2 regions of the Streptomyces sp. NPDC008125 genome follow, and region 1 is predicted to be linked to the other one. Evidence: riboswitches for the same ligand, from Rfam matches in the RefSeq annotation. Region 1 holds a riboswitch; the other holds the start of a gene.
The links. A riboswitch is a leader RNA that binds a small molecule or an ion and turns the genes downstream of it on or off. The one in region 1 is predicted to bind thiamine pyrophosphate.
Positions count from the first base shown of each region.

Region 2: linked by a shared signal. The riboswitch ahead of ACFZAX_RS32195 (cytosine permease) and the one ahead of ACFZAX_RS17145 (thiamine ABC transporter substrate-binding protein) in region 1 are both predicted to bind thiamine pyrophosphate.

Region 1 is NZ_JBIBHR010000009.1:84,668-103,530, forward strand. It holds gene ACFZAX_RS17125 (SRPBCC domain-containing protein) at 84-536, opposite strand; gene ACFZAX_RS17130 (serine aminopeptidase domain-containing protein) at 634-1,545, opposite strand; gene ACFZAX_RS17135 (ATP-binding cassette domain-containing protein) at 1,629-2,660, opposite strand; gene ACFZAX_RS17140 (ABC transporter permease subunit) at 2,663-4,276, opposite strand; gene ACFZAX_RS17145 (thiamine ABC transporter substrate-binding protein) at 4,372-5,466, opposite strand; TPP riboswitch at 5,548-5,664, opposite strand; gene rlmN (23S rRNA (adenine(2503)-C(2))-methyltransferase RlmN) at 5,767-6,873, opposite strand; gene ACFZAX_RS17155 (phosphatidate cytidylyltransferase) at 7,032-8,138, opposite strand; gene frr (ribosome recycling factor) at 8,138-8,695, opposite strand; gene pyrH (UMP kinase) at 8,816-9,589, opposite strand; gene tsf (translation elongation factor Ts) at 9,750-10,586, opposite strand; gene rpsB (30S ribosomal protein S2) at 10,689-11,609, opposite strand; gene ACFZAX_RS17180 (peptidoglycan DD-metalloendopeptidase family protein) at 12,119-12,748, shown strand; gene ACFZAX_RS17185 (helix-turn-helix domain-containing protein) at 12,934-13,491, opposite strand; gene whiG (RNA polymerase sigma factor WhiG) at 13,599-14,435, opposite strand; gene dprA (DNA-processing protein DprA) at 14,686-15,798, opposite strand; gene ACFZAX_RS17200 (ATP-binding protein) at 16,245-17,867, opposite strand; gene ACFZAX_RS17205 (YraN family protein) at 17,869-18,231, opposite strand; gene ACFZAX_RS17210 (DUF2469 domain-containing protein) at 18,498-18,806, opposite strand.
Region 2 is NZ_JBIBHR010000027.1:38,057-41,972, forward strand. It holds gene ACFZAX_RS32195 (cytosine permease) at 346-1,761, opposite strand; TPP riboswitch at 1,753-1,846, opposite strand; gene ACFZAX_RS32200 (glycoside hydrolase family 76 protein) at 2,086-3,279, shown strand; gene ACFZAX_RS32205 (hypothetical protein) at 3,430-3,681, opposite strand.

The sequences.
Region 1 (18,863 bases):
GTGGGCTGAGAGCGCCGGGATCCCGCTGCCCGCCGGGCCCCGGCGCTCTCGTGCGGAACCCGGGCGCTCTCGTGCGGGCCCCCTCAGGGGTGCGTGGCGAGGCGGCCGGCGAGGGCGTCGAAGAAGGCCTCCCAGCCGTCCTCGGCGGCGGCGTACTGCTCGGCCGTGAGATGGCCTCCGCGCTGCTGGAAGACCAGTTCGGTGGTGCCGCCCGGGCGCTCGTGGAAGGTGGCGGTCACCGTCTCGCCGGCGCTCTCGGGCGCCGTCGCGTCCTGGAGCGTGAAGACGATCCGCTCCGGGTCCGCCACTTCGAGGTACGTCCCGTGGAACGGCATCTCGGTGCCGGGCACGACCAGGACCAGGCTCCAGGTGCCTCCGGGGCGTACGTCCATGAACATCCGGTCGAGCGGCACCTCCGCGTCGCCGCCGTACCAGGCCGCGAAGTCCTCCGGATCGGTCCACGCCCGGAAGACGCGCTGCCTGGAGGCGTCGAGTACGCGGGTGATGTCGATGCCCTCGCGTGCTGACTGGCTCATGATCCGCGTCACTGTCCTTCCCGGTCGGGCCCGTCTCCGGTGCCGGCGGGGCCCGTCTCCAGCTTGCGCCGACCGCCCGGAGCTGTCGCGGCGGCGGTCAGGACCCGGGGCGTCCAGGGCCCCCGTGGGTACCCGGAGTGCGCCCGGCGAGGTGCCGCAGGAAGAAGGGGGCGGCGTCCGCCCCGGTCCGCGTCCGGGCCTCCCCGTCGCCCGGCAGGTGCTCGAAGAAGTCCTCGTGCCGGACGTCGGGTCCCACGCAGTGCCCGGTGATCCCGGGGATGTGGTCCAGGTACGGTGCGGTGTCCTCGGCGTACGGGGTGATGGTGTCGGCCCCGCCCCAGCGGAGCTCCACCGGAATCCGGATCGCGGCCAGGCTGCCGGGCGTCAGCAGCGATCCCAGGCCGGGCGCCACCTGGAAGACTGCCCGCACCCGCGGGTCGGACACGTCCGCCCCGGAGTCCTGGACGGCCGCCGCCAGTTCCTTGGGCGTCCGCTTCTCCCGTACCGCCGCGATCAGGCCCGGGAACTCCGGAACCACCGGCTCCGGCAGCTCTCCGCCGAGCAGGGCCGCCACCACGTCCCGGTCGACGCGCGCCCCGGCGAGCGCCGCGGCGGTGTACCCACCGAACGAGAACCCGGCGGCACCGACCGGCCCGAGGGGTTCCCGGGCCGCCAGCGCGTCGAGCGCGAAGGTGACGTCCCGGGGGCGCTCCCAGCCGAGGACAAAAGCCTCGGGTTCGTATCCGTCGACGGAGTTGTTGCCGTGATGGTCGAGCGCGACCACGCGCAAGCCCGCCTCCACCAGCGGACGCACCAGCCAGGTCATCGCACTGCCGGAGCCGCCCGTTCCGTGCGACACCACGACCAGCGGACCGGCGTCGGTGACCCGGCGGACCGGCTCCCACACGTAGAGCCGTACCGGTCGGGGCGCAGACGGGTCACGCAGGTCACGGCGGGAGTCGTCGTACAGGACGGATATGTGCGGCTCGGCCGGCTCCTGGAGCGTCATGGACGACAGCGTAGGACCCCGCCCGGCCCTGCCGGACGGTCGTCTGTACGGGCGGCGGCCGGGCCCCGGTCCGGCGCCGCGCGTCAGGCCACCGACGCCGCCGCCAGGACCACCGTCCCCGCCGCGTCGAAGGTGACCCCGACGACCGCGCCCTCGGCCGGGGTGTCGGCGAGCGCGCACTCGGCCTCCACGACCGGGCCGTGCTCGGGGGTGAGCCGCACGGCGACCCGGTCGCCCCGGAACGTACGCGCTCCGGCCGTGCAGCGCAGGCCGTCCTCCGGGGCGCCGATCCGTACGCCCGCGGGCCGTACCAGCAGGTCGCAGTTGCCCTGCGGTGATCCCTTCGGTACGGGCACCTCTCCCCACGGGGTCCGTGCGGTGGTGCCGGTGACCGTCGCCCCGACCACGTTGTCGAAGCCGAGGAAGCGGGCGACGAAGGCGGAGGCGGGGCGCTGCCAGACCTCCAGCGGGGTGCCCGCCTGGGCGATCCGGCCGTCCCGCATCACGACGACCCGGTCGGCGAGCGCGAAGGCCTCGCCCTGGTCGTGGGTGACGGCGAGCACGGTCGTGCCCAGGTCCGTGAAGAGCGAGCGGAGTTCGACGACGAGGCGTTCGCGCAGTCCCCGGTCGAGCTGGCCGAGCGGTTCGTCCAGCATCAGCAGTCTCGGGCTGGGCGCGAGGGCGCGGGCGAGCGCCACCCGCTGCTGCTCACCGCCGGACAGCCCGGCGACGGCCCGGGGCCCCGCGCCGGAGAGTCCCACCAGATCGAGGAGTTCGGCGACACGCTCGCGCCGGCCGCTCCGGTCCACCCCGCGCATCCGCAGCCCGAAGGCGACGTTGGCGGCCACGTCCCGGTGCGGGAAGAGCTGGTGGTCCTGGAACATCAGCCCGAGGCCGCGCCGGTGCACCGGGACGCCCTCCTGGTCCGTGCCGTCGAGGAACACCCGGCCGCCGTCGAGCGGCTGGAGCCCGGCGACGACGCGCAGCAGGGTGGACTTCCCGCTGCCGCTCGGGCCGAGCACGCAGACGATCTCGTGGTCGGCGACCGCGAGGTCCACCGCGTCCAGCACCGCCCGTCCACCGAAACGGACCGTGGCCGCGTCCAGCTCCAGCATGGTCAGAACTCCCCGGATCGGTCGGTACGGATGCGTTCGAGGAGCAGCAGGGAGACGGCGCACACCAGCATCAGGATCGTGCTGAGGGCCATCGCCTGGCCGTAGTTGAGCTCCCCCGAACGGCCCAGCAGGCGCGCGACGGCGACCGGCAGGGTCGGGCGGTCGGGACGGGCGATGAAGACGGTGGCTCCGAACTCGCCGAGCGAGACGGCGAAGGCGAAGCCGGCGGCGACGAGCAGCGCCCGGCGCACCAGCGGGAGGTCCACCTCGCGCCAGGCCCGCAGCGGCGAGGCGCCGAGGACGGCCGCCGCCTCCCGCAACCGGGCGTCCACGGCGCGCAGGACCGGCAGCATGGTCCGTACGACGAAGGGGACACCCACCAGCGCTTGGGCGAGCGGCACCAGAATCCAGGAGGTGCGCAGGTCGAGCGGCGGTTCGTCCAGCGTGATCAGGAAGCCGAAGCCGACGGTGACCGCGGAGACGCCGAGCGGCAGCATGAGGAGCGCGTCGAAGCCCCGGACCAGCCGCCCCGCCCGGCGGGTGAGCGCGGCGGCGGCGAGCCCTCCGACGACGAGGGAGATGCCGGTCGCGGCGAGGGCGTACTGGAGGGAGTTCCAGATCGCCTCCAGCGGGGCGACGAGGAAGGTGGAACCGCTGGCTTCGGCCGATCCCAGGGCCCGGTAGTAGGCCAGTCCGTGCCCGCCCGGCTGGTCGAAGGACCGCTCCACCAGCACCCCGAGGGGCAGCAGGATGAGGATCAGCACGGTCAGCAGGAGCCCCCCGAGGAGCGCCCACTGGCCGGCGCCACGCGGGCGGCGGGCGGTCTGCGCCGGGTCGACGAGGCGCAGGGCCCTCTCCCGGCTGCGTACCGTACGCGCGTGTACGGCCAGGATGGCGCCGACGGCGACGAACTGGACGAGGGTCAGTACCGCGGCGGTGGGCAGGTCGAGCAACTGCGCGGTCTGCCGGTAGATCTCCACTTCGAGCGTGGAGTAGGCGGGACCGCCGAGGATCTGTACGACACCGAACGAGGTGAACGTGAACAGGAAGACCATGAGAGCGGCGGCGCCCACGGCGGGGGCGAGCGCGGGCAGCGTCACCCGGCGCCAGGCGGCGAACCGCCCCGCGCCGAGCACCCGGGCGGCCTCCTCCTGGCGCGGGTCGAGCTGCGACCAGAGCCCGCCGACGGTCCGTACGACCACGGCGTAGTTGAAGAAGACGTGGGCCAGCAGGATCGCCCAGACGGTGGTGTCGAGGCGTATCCCCCACAGCTCGTCGAGCAGCCCACCGCGTCCGAGCAGGGCGAGGAAGGCGGTGCCGACGACGACGGTCGGCAGCACGAACGGCACGGTGACGATCGCGCGCAGCAGCTGTTTGCCGGGGAATTCGAGCCGGGCGAAGACGTAGGCGCCGGGGAGCGCGATCAGCAGGGTCAGCGCGGTGGAGGCGAACGCCTGCCAGGTGGTGAACCAGAGGACGCCCCCGAGGTCCGCCCGGCCGAGGACCTCGCCGAAGCGCGCGAACTGCCAGCCGTCCTCGGTCTTCAGCCCCCGGGCCACGATCGCGGCGACCGGGTACGCGAAGAACAGCCCGAAGAACGCGACGGGCACGGCCATCAGGCCGAGCCGCGTCGCGAGGGAGCGCGCGCCGCCGGTGGTGGTGGTGCGGGGGCGCGCGGCGGGTCCGGCTGTCTTCGGCACGGGGGGCTTCGTCACTTCACGACGAGCGAGGTCCAGGTCCGGACCCACTGCTCACGGTTGGCGGCGATCTCCTCGGGGGCCACGGTGAACGGCTTGTCCACGGTGGCGCCGAACTTGGTGTAGACCTCCGGCGGCTTCGCGTCCTTGAGGACGGGGTCGACGAACATCTGGAGCGGCATGTCCTCCTGGAACGTCCTGCTGATCAGGAAGTCCAGCAGTGCCTTGCCGCCGGCCTCGTTCTTCGCCCCGTCCAGCAGACCGGCGAACTCGATCTGGCGGAAGCAGGTCGCGGTGGCGACGCCGGTGGGGGCCTCGGCCGGCTGCGGGTCGGCGTAGTAGACCTCGGCCGGCGGGCTGGAGGCGTAGGAGACGACGAGCGGGCGGTCCGCGTTCGCCTTCTTGCCGCCCGCGGAGCCCGAGAACTCCTCGTTGTACGCCTGCTCCCAGCCGTCGACGACCTTGACGCCGTTGGCCTTCAGCTTCTTCCAGTAGTCCTGGTAGCCCTTCTCGCCGGAGTCGGCGACGGTGCCGAGCAGGAAGCCGAGGCCGGGCGAGGAGGTGGCGGCGTTCTCGGTGACCAGGAGGTTCTTGTACGCGGGCTTCAGCAGGTCCGCGAAGGACTGCGGCGGGTCCAGCTTCTTGTCGGCGAAGTACTTCTTGTCGTAGTTGACGCAGATGTCGCCGGTGTCGACTGGCGTGACCCGGTGCTTGGCGTCGAGCTGGGTGTCGGCCGAGACGTCGTCCAGTCCCTTCGCCTTGTAGGGGGTGAAGAGGCCCTGGTCGAGGGCGCGGGAGAGCAGCGTGTTGTCGACGCCGAAGAAGACGTCGCCGCGCGGGGAGCCCTTGGTGAGGATCTCCTGGTTGAGGGCCGCTCCTGCGTCGCCGCTCTTGAGGACCTTGACCGTGTAGCCGGTCTCCTTCGTGAACTCCTTGAGCACGTCGTCCGAGGCGGTGAACGAGTCGTGACTGACCAGGGTGACGGTCGTGGAGCCCTTGGAGGCGCCCGAGCCGGACGTGTCGTCGTCGGAGCTTCCGCAGCCGGCGAGTGCGGTGACGCCGAGTGCGGCGGCGAGCGCGGTCGCCGCGTACTTCGTCGTGGTGTGCATGTGGTTCCTCCTGGAGGTGACCAGGAAGAGACGCGGCCCCGCGCGCTCCGGCGGATTCCGGAAGCGGGCAGGGCGCAACAGCTTGAGTAATGACCGAACTTCCTACCCGGAATGACCCGGGCGAGGTTCAGAGGGTCTGCGGCCATCCGTTCACCGGTGCCGCACTCTCAGCGCTGTGGCGCTCCCCTGTCGGAATATGAAGTTGAATGCGGGGGCCAGGCTACACGGACCCTGTGCGGGGGCTTTGCCCCGGTCGGACCGACAGCGGCCGACCGACCGGGGCATCCCGAAGGGGTTTGCTCAGCGCTCGGCGGCGGCCAGCTGTCCGCAGGCCCCGTCGATCTCCTGGCCACGGGTGTCGCGCACCGTGACGGGCACTCCGTGGGCGGCGATGGCCTCCACGAACGCCTTCTCGTCCTCGGGGCGGGAGGCGGTCCACTTCGAGCCGGGCGTCGGGTTGAGCGGGATGAGGTTGACGTGCACCCGCTTGCCCTTGAGCAGCCGGCCGAGCCGGTCGCCCCGCCACGCCTGGTCGTTGATGTCGCGGATCAGGGCGTACTCGATGGAGATCCGGCGGCCGGACTTCTCGGCGTACTCCCACGCGGCGTCGAGCACCTCGCGGACCTTCCAGCGGGTGTTCACGGGCACGAGGGTGTCCCGGAGCTCGTCGTCCGGGGCGTGCAGCGAGACGGCGAGACGGCACTTGAAGCCCTCGTCCGCGAAGCGCAGCATGGCGGGCACCAGGCCCACCGTGGAGACGGTGATGCCGCGCTGGGAGAGGCCCAGGCCGTCCGGCTCCGGGTCGGTCAGCCGGCGGATGGCGCCGACGACGCGGTTGTAGTTGGCCAGCGGCTCCCCCATCCCCATGAAGACGATGTTGGAGAGGCGCGCGGGCCCGCCCGGCACCTCGCCGTCGCGCAGCGCCCGCATACCGTCCACGATCTGGTGCACGATCTCGGCGGTGGAGAGGTTCCGGTCGAGACCGGCCTGTCCGGTCGCGCAGAACGGGCAGTTCATCCCGCAGCCGGCCTGTGACGAGATGCACATCGTCACGCGCTCGGGGTAGCGCATGAGGACGGACTCGACCAGCGTCCCGTCGTGCAGCTTCCAGAGCGTTTTGCGGGTGGTGTCGTCGTCGCAGCTGATGTGGCGGACCACCGACATGAGGTCCGGGAACAGCGCTTCCGCGAGCTTGTCCCGCGATCCTGCGGGGATGTTCGTCCACTCCGACGGATCGTGCGCGTACCGCGCGAAGTAGTGCTGCGAGAGCTGCTGCGCGCGGAACGGCTTCTCGCCGGTCGCGGCGACTGCTTCCTTGCGCTCGGCGGGCGTGAGGTCGGCGAGGTGGCGCGGGGGCTTCTTGGCTCCGCGGGGCGCGACGAAAGTGAGTTCTCCGGGCTTAGGCATGGTTCTTCCAGTGTCGCAGACGCGACGGGAAGGGCCCGCCGTCCTGTGGACAGCGGGCCCTCGACGCGTAAGGACGCAGGTGGAGCACGGTGGGCGGAAGCGTTCCGGCCGGTGGGGCACGGCCCGTGGACCGCAGCCGGAACGTATCGCCTGAAACCTCAGCCGCTGCCGACGAACAGCACCAGGAGCAGCCAGACCACCGGAGCGGTCGGCAGGAGCGAGTCCAGCCGGTCCATGATCCCGCCGTGACCGGGCAACAGCGTGCCCATGTCCTTGATGCCGAGATCGCGCTTGATCATGGACTCGCCGAGGTCGCCGAGGGTGGCGCTGGCGGCGACCGCCAGTCCGAGCAGCAGACCCTGCCACCAGGTGCCGTCGTCGATCAGGAACTGCACGCACAGCGCGCCGCCCACCATCGCGAAGGCGATGGCCCCGAACAGGCCTTCGCGGGTCTTTCCGGGGCTGATGCGCGGGGCGAGCTTGTGCTTGCCGAACCGCCAGCCGACCGCGTACGCGCCGGTGTCGCTGACCACGGTCAGTATCAGGAAGGTCAGCACCCGCCACGCTCCGTCGTCCGCGGCCAGCATCAGCGCGACGAACGTGGCCAGGAACGGTACGTAGAACGCGGCGAAGACACCCGCGGTGACGTCCCGCAGGTATCCCTCCGGCTTCTCGGTCATCCGCCCGACGAGTACGGCGAGCGAGGTGAGCGCCATCGCGATCCAGGCGCCGTCCGCCCCCCACTCGTAGCCGGCCACGACCATGGCGGCGCCGCCCACCGCGAGCGGGACGAGCGGAGCCTTGATCGACTTCCGCTCGGCCAGCCGGGAGGTGAGTTCCCAGAGGCCGACGACGACGGCGACGGCGATGACGCCGACGAAGACGGCCTTCACGACGAACAGCGAGGCGATGACGACGGCGCCGAGGCCCACGCCGACCCCTATGGCCGCCCGCAGGTCACGCCCCGCCCGCTTCTTCTGCGGAGCGGGGGGCGGGGCGGGCGCGGGTGCCTGCGGGGTGGGCGCGGGCGCCTGCGGCACCTCGTCGCGGAACAGGGGGCCACTGATGTGCGTGGCGTCCCCGTCCCGGCCGTCGTGGTCGTCTGCGTCGTCTCTACCTGCGTCGGGAGTGTCCGGCACGATGGGCATGGGCCGAGTCTGCTGGGCGCCGTGCGCATCGTGGGCAGGACCCGCCGGAGCGGCCCCGATCTCGGACGTGCCCCAGTAACCGGCTCCCTGCGGGGCGCCCCAGGAGGAGTCGTTCATCAGACTTCGAGCAGCTCGGCTTCCTTGTGCTTCAGCAGCTCGTCCACCTGCGTGACGTACTTCGCGGTGGTGTCGTCGAGCTCCTTCTCCGCGCGGCGCACCTCGTCCTCGCCGGACTCCTTGTCCTTGACGAGCTTGTCGAGCGTCTCCTTCGCCTTGCGGCGGATGGAGCGGATCGAGATCTTGGAGTCCTCGGCCTTCGTCTTGGCGACCTTGATGTACTCCTTGCGGCGGTCCTGGGTGAGCTCGGGGAAGACCACCCGGATGATATTGCCGTCGTTGCTGGGGTTGACGCCCAGGTCGGAGTCGCGGATCGCCTGCTCGATGTTGCGCAGCGCGGTCTTGTCGAACGGCGTCACCACGGCCATCCGCGGCTCGGGAACCGAGAAGGAGGCCAGCTGATTGATCGGGGTCAGCGCGCCGTAGTAGTCGGCGACGATCTTGTTGAACATCGCCGGGTGCGCGCGGCCGGTCCGGATCGCGGCGAAGTCCTCTTTCGCCACGACAACGGCCTTCTCCATCTTCTCCTCGGCTTCGAGGAGGATTTCTTCGATCACCACGTGCTCCTGCGTGTCTTGAGTGGGCCCGGCATCGTCATCGCCGGGCCCTGCGGGTCCTGCGTCGCGTCCTCACCTGCACGGTGTCCGACCGGCAGGCCGTTGTCCATCCGTGGGCCGTCAGGCCCGGGTGCTCTCGTCACTCACGAGCGTGCCGATCTTCTCACCGTTGACGGCGCGGGCGATATTGCCCGCGGCGGTCAGTTCGAAGACCAGGATCGGGAGCCGGTTGTCGCGGCAGAGCGTGATCGCGGTGGCGTCGGCGATCTTCAGATCGCGGGCGAGCACCTCGCTGTACTCCAGCGCGTCGAACTTCACCGCGCCGGGGTTGGTCTTCGGGTCGGAGTCGTAGACCCCGTCGACGCCGTTCTTGCCCATCAGGAGCGCCTCGGCGTCGATCTCCAGGGCCCGCTGGGCAGCGGTGGTGTCGGTGGAGAAGTACGGCATGCCCATGCCGGCGCCGAAGATCACGACGCGCCCCTTCTCCAGGTGGCGAACGGCACGGAGGGGAATGTACGGCTCGGCGACCTGGCCCATGGTGATGGCGGTCTGTACGCGCGAGTCGATGCCCTCCTTCTCCAGGAAGTCCTGGAGCGCCAGGCAGTTCATCACGGTGCCGAGCATGCCCATGTAGTCGGACCGGGCCCGGTCCATGCCGCGCTGCTGGAGCTCGGCGCCGCGGAAGAAGTTGCCGCCGCCGATCACGACGGCGATCTCCGCACCGTCGCGCACCACTGCGGCGATCTCGCGGGCGATGGCGTGCACGACGTCGGGATCGACTCCGAGTCCGCCGCCACCGGCGAAGGCCTCGCCGGACAGCTTCAGCATGAAGCGTCCGGACACCTTCTCGTCGCGCTTGTGGTCAACCTGTTTGGCGTCCGCGCCCTTGTCCATGGAAATTCTCCTCGTGCACATACGAAGAAGGCCATTGCCGGTGGGTCTGGTGTCCCTCTGCGGCAATGGCCTCCTCGTCAGATCTGCGGTCGCTCGGCAGGTGTGCGGCCGACGACTGCATCAGACCCTATCCGGGTCCACCGTCATTCGCGGACGGGACTCAGATGCCGACCTTGATGCGCGTGAAGCGCTTCAGGGAGACACCGGCCTCGTCGAGAACCTTCTGAACCGTCTTCTTGGCGTCCTTGGCGAAGGACTGCTCCACGACGACGACATCCTTGAAGAAGCCGTTGACGCGACCCTCGACGATCTTCGGGAGGGCGGCCTCGGGCTTGCCCTCCTCGCGCGAGGTGGCCTCGGCGACACGACGCTCGTTCTCGACCGTCTCGGCCGGGACCTCGTCGCGGCTGAGGTACTTCGGGGCGAAGGCGGCGATGTGCTGCGCGACGTCCTTGGCGACCTCGGCGTTCGGCTTGTCCAGCTCGACGAGCACGCCGACCTGCGGCGGGAGGTCGGGCATGGTGCGGTGCATGTACGCAGCCACGTAACCGCCGGTGAACTGCGCGAAGCGGTCCAGGACGATCTTCTCGCCGAGGTTGGCGTTGGCCTCGTCCACGTACGCCTGGACGGTCTTGCCGGCCTCGATCTCGGAGGCGAGCAGCGCGGCCAGGTCGGCCGGGGAGGTCGCGGCGACGTGCGCGGCGAGCGTGTTGGCGACGGCCTGGAACTTCTCGCCCTTGGCGACGAAGTCGGTCTCGCACTTCAGCTCGAGCAGAACGCCGGAGGTCTTGTCGTCGGAGATGAGCGAGACGACCGCACCGTTCTCGGCAGAGCGGCCCTCGCGCTTGGCGACGCCCTTCTGGCCCTTGATACGGAGCGCCTCGACGGCCTTGTCGACACTGCCGTCGGCCTCGTCGAGCGCCTTCTTGCAGTCCATCATGCCGGCGCCGGTGAGCTCGCGGAGCTTCTTGACGTCAGCGGCGGTGTAGTTCGCCATGAGTCTGTGTTTCTCTCTCGAAGTCTGAAAGATCTACGGGTCAACGGCGGGGGCGGTGCGCATGGCACCGGCCCCCGCCGTCAGTCAGCCGTGACGGAGGTGTCAGGCCTGCTCGGTCTCGGCGGCAGCCTCGACCTCGGCGGTCTCGGCGGAGGCCTCGGCAGTCTCGGCGGCGGCCTCGGCCGGCTCGGCGTCCGCGGCCTTCTCGGTCTCGGCGGAGGCCTGGACCTCGGCGTCGTCCTTCTTGTCGCCCTCGAGCAGGTCGCGCTCCCACTCGGCGAGGGGCTCGCCGGCGGCCTTCTCGCCCGGCTTCGAGTCACCGGTGGCGGCACCGGAACGGGCGATGAGGCCCTCGGCGACGGCGTCGGCGATCACGCGGGTGAGCAGGGTGACGGAGCGGATCGCGTCGTCGTTGCCCGGGATCTTGTAGTCGACCTCGTCGGGGTCGCAGTTGGTGTCGAGGATCGCGACGACCGGGATGTGGAGCTTGCGCGCCTCACCGACGGCGATGTGCTCCTTCTTGGTGTCGACGATCCAGACGGCGCTGGGGACCTTCTGCATCTCGCGGATGCCGCCGAGGGTCTTCTCCAGCTTGGCCTTCTCGCGGGAGAGGACCAGGAGCTCCTTCTTGGTGAGGCCGGAGGCGGCCACGTCCTCGAAGTCGATGAGCTCGAGCTCCTTCAGACGCTGAAGGCGCTTGTAGACGGTGGAGAAGTTGGTGAGCATGCCACCGAGCCAACGCTGGTTGACGTACGGCATGCCGACGCGCGTCGCCTGCTCGGCGATGGCCTCCTGGGCCTGCTTCTTCGTACCCACGAACATGATGGAGCCGCCGTGCGCGACGGTCTCCTTGACGAACTCGTAGGCGCGGTCGATGTACGACAGCGACTGGAGCAGGTCGATGATGTAGATGCCGTTGCGCTCGGTGAAGATGAAGCGCTTCATCTTCGGGTTCCAGCGACGGGTCTGGTGACCGAAGTGGACGCCGCTTTCCAGCAGCTCCCGCATCGTGACGACGGCCATGGCCATCTCCTTGAGGTACTCGGTTCCGCGACCGCAGGATTGCTGTCGCGCCTGACGCCCCACGCGCCGTGCCACGAAGGACCGAGAGGCGCGGCCACCGTCCGCTGAGAGGGAGGTGGCGGGGCGTGCGAAGTCGACCCGGTCACCCGGGTCGCCACAAGAAGTGTACGGGACCCTTCGCGTGTCGGGTGACGGCGTTGTCCACAACCGGCGAGTACTCCACAGCCGGGGTCCAAGATCCCCCGGCAGCGGCCCTCCGGGGGGAGGGTTCCGGCATGCAGCGGACACGGACGACCGCGTTCCCCCCTGGGGTACGGAAGCCGGTACGGACACGGGTGCGGAGGCGGGTGCGGACAAGGGCACGGGCACAGGTGCCGGGGCCGTGGCCGTGGCCGTGGCCGGCACGAGCATGGGATCGGACACGGGGACGCGTGCGGGTGCCGGGGGCGGCGCGGGGACGGGGACGCGTGCGGGTGCCGGGGCTGCCACGGGCACGGGGACGCGTGCGGGTGCCGGGGGCGGTCCGCCTCGTTCCCCTGCTCCTGGTACTCGGTCTTCTGGTGCTCGGTCTTCTGGCGCTCGGCTTTCTGGTGCCGGGCGCCCAGGCTCCGGCCGGAGCGTCGGCGCGCACGCCGGGCGATCCGCCGGCCGAGGTGCCCGCCCCGGCGGGCAACGCCTCCGACGCCCGGTCCTGGCCCCTGGCGGGGCGGCCGGTGGTCGTACGGGGCTGGGAGCCGCCCGCCGGCCCGTACGCGCCCGGTCACCGGGGCGTCGACCTCGCCGCGCCGCCCGGCACCCGGGTCCTGGCGGTCGCGGCCGGACGCGTCGCGTTCGCGGGCCGGGTGGCGGGGCGCGGGGTCCTCACCGTGGAGGTGGCGGGGAGCGGCGGTCCGCCGCTGCGCACCACGTACGAACCCGTGCGCTCGTCGGTGCGCGTCGGCGACGAGGTCCGGGCGGGCACACCGGTGGCGGTGACGGAAGCGGGCCCTTCGCACTGCACGCGGGGGTGTCTCCACTGGGGTGTGCGGCGCGGGGACACCTACCTCGACCCGCTCTCGCTGCTGCCGTCCGCCCTGCTGGGGCGGGGCCCGTCGCGGCTGCTGCCGGTGTCGGGCGTCCCTCTGCCCGAAGAGGCCTAGGGCGTGTGTCGAAAGTGGCGCCGTTCGCCCGGAGGGCGGGTCCGGCGACGTCCGGTGCGTGCGATCGCAAGGCGGAGGGTCGCCCCGATACTGGATGTATCGGGGTGATCCCGACAACGCGGCGAGCGTGCGTGCCGGACGTCGCCGGACAGGCGGGACTTTCGATACACGCCCTAGTGGCGGGTTCAGCCCCGTACACCGCGCAGGATCATGGCGACGGCGGTCTCGGCGATCACACCCGGCTCTTCGGCCACGACCAGCTCGATCCGGCGCACCGCCGCGTCGACGGAGCCCTGGAGCAGCATCGCCGCCAGCCTCGGCTGGGTGTGCCCGAGGTCGCCCAGGGCCTCGACGATCATGGTGATCAGTCCGCCGTGCGCGGCCCTGATCTTCTCGCGCGCGCCGGCGTCGAGCTCGCTGGCGGAGATGGCGACCACGGCGCGGTGGCGGCGGTCCCCGACCAGTTCGAGCTGCTTGCGGACGTACGCCTCGATCTTCTCCTCGGGCGTGGTGGCCCGGGCCATGGCGTTCTCCACCTCGGCCGCCCACACGGGGAAGTCGACCGCGCAGAGTTCCTCGACGACGGCGGCGCGGGAACGGAAGTACTCGTACACCGACGACCTGGCGAGACCCGTGCGTTCGGCGAGCGCGGGGAAGGTCAAGGCCTCCGTCCCGCCCTCGGAAAGCAGGGAGCGCGCGGCGTCCAGGAGGGCGCCGCGCTGCATGGTCCGGTGCTCGGCCACGGAGGCCGCTCGAATCCTGGGCACGGCTCCACTGTACGGCGGGGGGTGCGCCCGTGAAGTGCCCGACCTCGACGTCCGGCGGGGAGGAAAGGCGGCCGGGGATTCGGTCAGCGGCCGGCGTCGGCCAGTTTCGCGCGCAGCTGGAGGACCGACTTGGTGTGGATCTGGCTGACCCGGCTCTCGGTGACTCCGAGGACGTTGCCGATCTCGGCGAGGGTGAGGCCCTCGTAGTAGTAGAGCGTGACCACGGTCTTCTCGCGGTCCGGGAGCGTGTTGATGGCGCGGGCGAGCAGGCGTCTGAGCTCGCGGCCCTCGGCGACCTCCACCGGGTCGTCGGCAGCCGTGTCCTCCAGCGTGTCCATCAGGCTGAGCCGGTTGCCGCCTTCCCCGCCCACGTGGAGCAGCTCCTCCAGGGCCACCACGTTCGCCAGCGACAACTGGCTGAAAACAGCGTGCAGTTCCTCCAGCGCGATCCCCATCTCGGCGGCGACCTCGGACTCCGACGGAGTGCGCCGCAGTTGCGCTTCGAGCGTGGCGTACGCGCGCTCGACGTTCCGCGCCTTCTGCCGGACGGATCGCGGAATCCAGTCCAGCGCCCGGAGTTCGTCGATCATCGCGCCCCGGATGCGTGTGATCGCGTACGTCTCGAACTTGATGGCCCGCTCGATGTCGAACTTCTCGATGGCGTCGATCAGTCCGAAGACTCCCGAGGACACGAAGTCCGCCTGCTCGACGTTGGACGGGAGCCCCACGCTGACCCGGCCCGCGACGTACTTGACGAGCGGCGAGTAGTGCAGGATCAGTTGCTCCCGCAGCCGCTCGTCTCCCGTGGACTTGTACGTACGCCACAACTCTTCGAGGGAGGAAGGGGCGGAGGGCCGCACAGTGCCACGCGCAGCGGGTGGTACTGCCGCGCGGTCAGACCCGGAGGTGTGCTGGGGCATGTGGTGCCTTGAGCCGTTCTGCCGTGAAGTACTGGGGACTTGTGGGGAGTGAAGACCTGTGAGCGTAGCGTGACTGAGGCCTCGCGGTGCGCGTCGGAGAAGGGCGGGTGGAGCGCACGGGTGCCGCGCGCGCTCCCGCCGCCGGGCGTACCGGACGGCCGGGGCCGAAGCCGTACGCATCGGCCCCGGGAGTGGCGCCGCACGTACTCCGTAGGTCACCCCGCTTACCTTTTCACCCGAATGCTCCAGGTCAAGTACCGCCTCGCCGGGCATCGTCGTTGAGTCTCGGCCCGGACGTCGGGCGCCAGGTGTCGCCCTCCCGTTCGACGAACCCCAGAGAGTGCAGTTCGTACAGTCGCGCGAGCGTCTCGTCGGCCGACGTCCCTGCGGACCGGGCGACGTCGCGCACCCGCGTGGTCCCTTCACGGGGCAGCGCTTCCAGGACCGCGGAGGCGACCGGGCCCAGCAGGTCGCGTGGGAGCACGGGCCCGCGGCGGAGCGGGGCGAGGTCGCCGATGTCGCCGACCAGTTCCGCCACTTCGGCCGCGTCGGTGACCAGTACCCCCTCGCCGCGCAGCAGTTCGTGGACACCGGCCGACAGTCCGCTGGTCGCGGGCCCCGGTACGCCCATGGTGAAGCGGCCGAGCCGCTGGGCGCCCCGGGCGGTCACCAGGGAGCCGCTGCGGTATTCGGCCTCGACCACGACCGTGCCCCTGGTCAGCGCGGCGATCACCCTGTTGCGGAGGACGAACCTGCTGCGGGTCGGGTGGGTGCCCGGTGGCAGCTCCCCCACCAGCAGTCCCTCCCGTGCGATCCGGCCGATCAGCTCCGCGTGGCCCCGCGGGTAGGAAACGTCCACCCCGCACGCCAGGACCGCCACCGTCGCACCTTGGGCGGCCAGCGCTCCCCGGTGCGCCGCGCCGTCCACGCCGAAGGCGGCTCCGGAGACCACCACCCAGCCCCGCTCCGCCAGCCCCGCGCCCAGCGTCGCCGCCATGTGGGCGCCGTACGGAGTACAGGCCCGCGCGCCGACCACCGCGACCGAGCGCAGCGCCCAGAGCCGCAGATCCGGGCCGCCCCGGATCCACAGCCCCACCGGGCGGCTGTCGCCGAGGTCGTCCAGCTGCCCGGGCCACTCCGGATCGCCCGGCACGACGAACCGCCCTCCGGCCCGGATCATGGCCTCCAGGTCCCGCTCGGGGTCCGCCGCGGCGGCCCGCATGCGGTATCCGGCGAGCCGGGCCGCCGTCATCCCGGGCAGGGTCTGGGGCGACCCGTCGTACGAGGTCAGGCGGCGCAGTACCTCGACGGCCCCGTGCACGCGCAGCCACCGGCCGGCCCGCTCGTCCCCGGGTTCGACGATCCTGGTGAGCGCGGCCCGCGCCAGCCGTTCGGTGTCCGGCCCGCGACCCCCGGGAGGTTCCGGGCGCTCCGGGGGCGTGGGCGTCCTCGCGTCCGCGCCGTCCTCCCCCGGCTCCTCCGTCTTGCCCGGCTTCCCCGGCTCCTCCGTCTTCCCCAGCTCCTCCGTCCTCCCCGACTGCTCCGCTTTCCCCGGCTGCTCCGTCTTGCCCGGCTTCCCCGGCTCCTCCGCTTTCCCCGGCTTCTCCGTCTTCCCCGGCTCCTCCGTCCTCCCCGGCTCCTCCGTCCTCCCCGGCTCCTCCGTCCTCCCCGGCTCCTCCGTCCTCCCCGACTGCTCCGCTTTCCCCGGCTGCTCCGTCTCCTGCCGGTCCTGTTGCCGGGGCCCCCATGCCGGTCCCGTCTGCTCCGTCTCCTCCGGGTCCTGCGGCCGGGGCACCCACGGCGCCCCGGTCACGAGGCACGCGCCTTCATCGGCACACCGCGCTGGACACCGGTGCGCAACTCGAGGGCGACGGCCACGTCCGAAGCGTCCGGGCGGTCCACGCCGCGCAGGTCCGCGACGGTCCAGGCGACCCGCAGGACGCGGTCCAGCCCACGCGCCGTCAGGGCACCCCGCTCCATGTCGCGTTCAGCGGCCGTCAGCGCTCCGGGCGCGGCGAGCAGCCGGGTCCGCAGCTCGTGGCCCGGCACCTCGCTGTTGGTGGTCCAGGGCGTGCCGGCCAGCCGCTCGGCGGCGCGCGCACGGGCCTCCCGCACGCGGGCGGCCACGGCCGCGGTCGACTCGCCCCGGCCGCCTCCCTCCACCAGGTCCGCGCGGGTGACCGCCTCCACCTCGACCCGCAGGTCCACCCGGTCGAGCAGCGGTCCGGAGAGGCGGGCCTGGTAGCGGCGGACCACCGCGGGCGGGCATTCGCATCCGGCCCCGCCCAGGTTGTGACGGCCGCAGGGGCACGGGTTCGCCGCCAACGCCATCAGGAAGCGCGCCGGCAGTCTGACCACCCCCGCCGCCCGCGCCACCACGACGTGTCCGGACTCCAGGGGCTGGCGCAGGGCGTCCAGAGCCCTGGCCGAGAACTCGGGGGCCTCGTCCATGAACAGCACCCCGCGATGTGCCAGGGAGACCGCGCCGGGTCTCGGCAGCCCGTTGCCGCCGCCGATGAGCGACTGCATGGTGGCCGAATGGTGCGGGGCGCAGTACGGCGGGACACTCACCAACGGCTCGCCCGGCGGAAGGATTCCGGCCACCGAGTGCACCGCCGTCACCTCCAGGGCTTCCCGCCGGGTCAGCGGTGGCAGGATGCCCGGCAGCCGTTCGGCCAGCATCGTCTTGCCCGCGCCAGGGGGGCCTGAGAGCAGCAGGTGGTGTCCGCCCGCCGCGGCGATCTCCAGGGCCCTGCGCGCTCTGTTCTGCCCGGCGACGTCCCGCAGGTCCTTGCGGTACGGCCCGTCCGGCCCGCCGGGCGGGGCGAGCCCCGCGCCGAACCCGGAGCCGGGCACCATCAGCCCGGCGAGCAGGGCGTCGGGGCGGCTCACCTGGCCCGCCGGTTCGTCGGGGACGGGTTCGTCGCTCAGGATCGCGATCAGCTGGCGCAGGCTCCGTACGCCCAGAACCGAGACGCCCGGGACCAGTGCCGCCTCCCCGGCGGTCTGTTCCGGGACCACCACGTGGTCGTATCCCGCTTCGGCGGCGGCGAGGACGGCGGGCAGCACCCCGCGCACCGGCCGCACCCGTCCGTCCAGGCCCAGCTCGCCGATCATGACGACGTCGGCGATCGCCGACGGATCGATCCGCTCGGCGGCGCCGAGTACGGCGCACGCGACGGCGAGGTCGAACCCGGAGCCGGACTTCGGTACGGAGGCCGGGGAGAGACCGACCGTGAGCTTCTTCTGCGGCCACTCGGCACCGGAGTTGACGACGGCCGCCCTGACCCGGTCCCTGCTCTCGACCAGGCTCTTGTCCGGCAGCCCGACCAACGTGAAGGCCGCCACCCCTGGTTCCAGGTCCGCCTGGACCTCCACCACCACGCCTTCCACGCCGACCAGGGCGACGGAACAGGCTCGCGCGAAGCCCATCTCAGGCCACCCCCCGGGCGTGCTCGGCGACCGGGCCGCCCCGCCGGGGCACGATCACCCCGACGAGGTCGATGCGGACGCCGCCCCTCGGCGGCCCCCCGTGCGCGGCGAGCCAGAGCTCCGCGAGCTGCCGCAGCCGCTCCGCCTTGGCCGGGGTGATCGCGGCCATCGGGTGCTGGTACGCCGTCGATCTGCGGGTCTTCACCTCGCAGACGACGAGTGCGTCTCCGTCGCGCGCGACGATGTCGATCTCTCCGGCCCGGCAGCGCCAGTTGCGCTCCACCACGGCCATCCCCGCGTCGGTCAGCAGCCGCGCCGCCAACTCCTCGCCGTACCGCCCGAGTGCCCCTCGTGCGTTCTTCATCCGGCACCACCTCCGGCACCGACTCTGCGCGGAGCGGCCGATCCTTGTGGATCTTGGTGGACAACTTCCCGGATGTGGAAAACCCGGCCATCCTTGAGGATGACCGGGTCACCCCGGTTGACGGGCCGAGGAAACGATCCGCCTCGTGCCCGCGTCCGGCGTCGCACACTCCGAGTGCCGCCGCGCGCACCCCGCGTCGGACGTGCACACCCTGCGGCCCGCTCCGCACACCTGCGAAAAGGCCGGCCCCCTCGCGAGGAGGTCCGTCAGCCTCCCGGCAGTTCGAGGTCGCTCTTGTTGAGCTCCTCGATGTTCACGTCCTTGAAGGTCAGTACACGCACCTGCTTGACGAATCTCGCCGGCCGGTACATGTCCCAGACCCAGGCATCCGCCATGGACACCTCGAAGAACACTTCCCCCTGGACCGAGTGCACCTGCATCTCGTAGTCGTTGGTGAGGTAGAAGCGACGTTCGGTCTCGATCACGAATTTGAACAGACCGACGACGTCGCGGTACTCCCGGTAGAGCTTCAGCTCCATCTCGGTCTCGTACTTTTCGAGGTCCTCGGCGCTCATGGCATGCGTCCCCTTCAGCCGTGCGTTCCCCCATTGTGCTGCAGCCGGTGACGCCCC
Region 2 (3,916 bases), on a different contig from region 1:
CGCTCACCGAGGTGGCTCTGCCCCTCTCCTCCCCCGCGTCGATGGAGTGGCCGTCTCCACCGCATCCGGCGAGGGGCACCCACTTCGTTGAAGAGGGGGACGTCGCGGAGGCACGCTCCCGCGTCACTCCCCCGGCGGGAGGTCCGTGGAGGCCGCCGGGTCGCGCTGCGTCTCGAAGTCCTCGGTCCGCTCGCGGAGCGCGGCGACGGCGGGAGTCCGGGGCCACAAGGGCAGCAGGTCGGGGGACGGGGTGTACGCGGGCGCGGGCCCGCGCGCCGACGCGGGCGCATGTGGGCGCGCCCGTGCACGCGTCGATGCCGAGAATGCCGTCCCGGCAGAGGTGCGTCAGGAGCGGTGCCGCAGCCGCAGCGGGGCGTAGAGCGCCAGGGCCGCGAGGAACGCCACACCGTAGGCGAGGTCCGCTCCGTGCAGGGCCTCCGCCACCGGGCCCACGTACAGGCCGGTGCTCATGAACGGCACGGCCGCGGCGAAGGCGACCGCGAAGGCGGCGAGTGCCGGCCACCACGGCCGGTCGCGGGCGCTCTCGGCCGCGAGGTCGAACGGGGCGCCGCCGCGGTCCTTCTTCCTCACCACCCAGTCGACGGCCACGATCGCGACGAAGCCGGGGATCCAGTAGCCGACCAGGAGCAGCACGTTCTGGAAGCGTGCGGTGGTGTCGGCCGCGTGCATCCACAGCACGAGCGGGAATCCGAGCGCCGCGGCGAGCGCAGCGGCGACGGGGCGTGGCAGGCGCACCCCGATCGTCTGCAGCGCCAGGGAACCGCTGTAGTCGTTCATGGCGTTGCTGCACAGTGCGGCGAGTGCCACCGCGAGGAGCCCGAACGCCCCGAGCGCGCCCCCGCCCAGAAGGGTGTCGATCCCCCGTGCCGTCTGATCGGTGAAGACGGACGCGCCCCACAGGCCGAGCGTCTGGACCGCCACGAAGGAGAAGCTGACGCCCAGCAGGGTGAACCAGAACATGCGGGGCCGGGAGGTACCGGTCGGCAGATAGCGGCTGAAGTCGCTCGCGTACGGGGCCCACGACAGGGACAGGCTCAGCGCGATCGTGAACGTCAGGACGAAGGCCCCCGCCCGGTCGCCGCCGTGCGCGGAACCGGAGGCTGCGGGGTGGACACCGTCCAGCAGTTTGACGGCCAGCACGGCGAAGGCGGCGGCCAGGAGGAACGTCATGACGGTCTGGAGCCGGTGGATCGCCTCGTACCCCAGCACGCCGAGCCCGCCCTGGGCGGCCATCATGACCAGGACGCCCAGCCAGAACGGCCAGCCGCACAGCTGGGCCAGCGCGTCCCCGCCGAACAGGCCGATCAGAGCGTCCCAGGCGATCGAGGAGAGCCACTGCAAGGCCCCGGGCAGTACGACTGCACGGCCGAACGCCAGTCGCGCAAGAGGAAGTTGACCGATTCCGGTCCGGCTTCCCCAGGTGCCGAGGTAGGCGGTGGGCGCCGCCCCGACGAACGTGCCGAGGACGACCGCGACAAGCGCCGTGGTGAAGTCCAGGCCCAGCGCGACGCCGACGGTGCCGGTGAAGACACCGGTCACGGTCAGGTTGGGGGCGAACCAGACGGTGAACAGCCGGCCCGGTCCGCCGTACCGGCGCTCTTCGGGCACGGGGGCTATCCCGTGAGTCTCGATCCGCAGATCACCGGGGGCGGTGGGCATGCGGCCGCCGAAGGCGGTCCGCGAGTACGGAGCTTCCCGCTCCGGGTTCGCACGGTCGTTCTGCGCATACGGCAACGCCATGGAAGACATCCCTCCGCCAGTACTAGCTGGTTCAGGTTCGACGGGTGTGTTCTCAGCCCCGCGCGGGGCACCCCGTGTCCGGTTTCGGCGGCCAGGATAGCCGGACGGCGGCTCGGGGCAGGTCGGCGGGGGTGACCGGAGCGGCCCCGAGGCGCGATCCCGGCACGGGAGTCCGGGGGACGACGGGAGGCGTGGGACGGAACCGATCTCCGTCCGCCTGTTTCCGTCCTGGCCGTTGACGTCCCCGGACCCCGGTGACAACGTTGTCGAGCACTGTCGGACACCCCGCACCCTGCGTCGCCCCCCCGAACAGGAGAGTTCCGTATGCGCTGGTCCCCCTCACGCCGTCAGGTCCTCGGCGCCTCTCTGGCCGCCCTGACCGCCGTACCGGCGACCGCTGCCGCCGCGTCCGCGACACCGGTCCCGGCCGCTGTCCGATTCCCCTCCCGCTCCGCCTTCCTCTCCCGTGCGCGCGTCACCTACGGCGCTCTGGAGAAGTACTTCGACACGGCGGACGGCACCGGGCTCGTGCGCGAGCAGTACCCGGTCGCCGTCGACGACCGCCCGTACTCCTACGAATGGCCTCTGTCCCAGGTCCATGTCGCCGCCCTGGACCTGGCTTTGGTGGACCCTCGCCACGCCCCGGCTCTGGCCACCCGCGCCAGGGCGCAGGAGCTGTACTGGAATGCGGCGGGCGGCACCACCGGCCTCGCCGGCTACGACTCCTACCCGGTCGCGCCGCACGGCGACGGCGGGGACATGTTCTACGACGACAACGAGTGGGTGGGACTGGCCAAGTCCCAGCTGCATCTGCAGACCGGGGACCGCGCCGCGCTCCGCCGCGCGGAGGAGATCTTCGCGCTCGTCGAGTCGGGCTGGGACTCCGACGCCGAACACCCCGCCCCCGGCGGGGTGTTCTGGACCCAGGCCGACTGGAACCACTGCCGCAACACGGTCTCGAACATGCCCGGCGCCCAACTCGGCCTGCGCCTGCACCAGATCACCGGCACGTCCCGCTATCTCGCGTCGTCCAGGCGCTTCTACGACTGGACGAACACCCACCTGCGGACCCCGGAAGGCCTCTACTGGGACAACCTGGACCTCACCGGCTCGGTCGACCGGACCGTCTGGTCCTACAATCAGGGCGTCCCCGTCGGCGTCGGTGTCCTGCTGTACGAGGCGACCCGCGACCGCACGTACCTGGACCGGGCCACGCGTACGGCCGAGGCCGCGTACGAGCACTTCGTGACCGGGGGCAGGCTCTCGACCCAGCCCGTCTTCTTCAACTCGATCTTCTTCAAGAACCTGCTGCTGCTGGAGTCGGTGACGGGTGGATCCGTCTACCGGCGGGCGATGGCCGACTACGCGGATCACATCTGGTCCGAACGGCGGGACAGCTCCACCGGCTTGATGCGCTTCGACGACAGCGGGACCACCCAGGCCATCGAACAGGCCGCCGCGGTACAGATCTTCGCGGTACTCGCCTGGCCGCGCGGCGCCTGGCGGACGCTGTACTGAGCTTCGCCGCGTCCGGCGACCCGGACGCGGCGACACACCCGGACGCGGCGGCGAGCGTGCGGCCACCGGTCGTCCGTCCGACCCGGGAAGCCGCAGGAAGCGCGTGCGGGCCGCACCGGTTCGGCCCCGAGCGCGGCAGCGAAGGGGTACTCAGCCCTCCACCGGGTGACCGCCGTCGCCCTCGACCACGACACGGTCCTGGCCGACCGTCTCCGTGCGCTCCACCATGGTGACGTCGACCTCGCCGTCCCCCGTGGTGTCGAACTGATACAGATCCGCGGCCCCGTCCCCCGTGGTGTCCGTCATCCACACATCGGGCTTGCCGTCACCGTTCGTGTCCGCCGCCAGCACCACACGGTGCAGGTCGCCCTGTGTCTCCACGACTTCTTCGATTCTGTCCATGCCGAACGCCTGCCCCTGGGGCCCCACCGGAAACTCGCTTGTGCGCACCCCTGTTCGTCCGGCGGGATTCACACGGTCACGGCCCGGGGACCGCCTCGTACGAAAGGGAAGCGGCCGCCAGTGCGCACGCACTATGTACATCGATGTATACGTCGTCCTACCGTGGCGCTGTCAGCAGGTGCGCACCCCCGCTCGCGCACCGCTGCCCGCATCGACATTCCCCGTGCGCGAACCC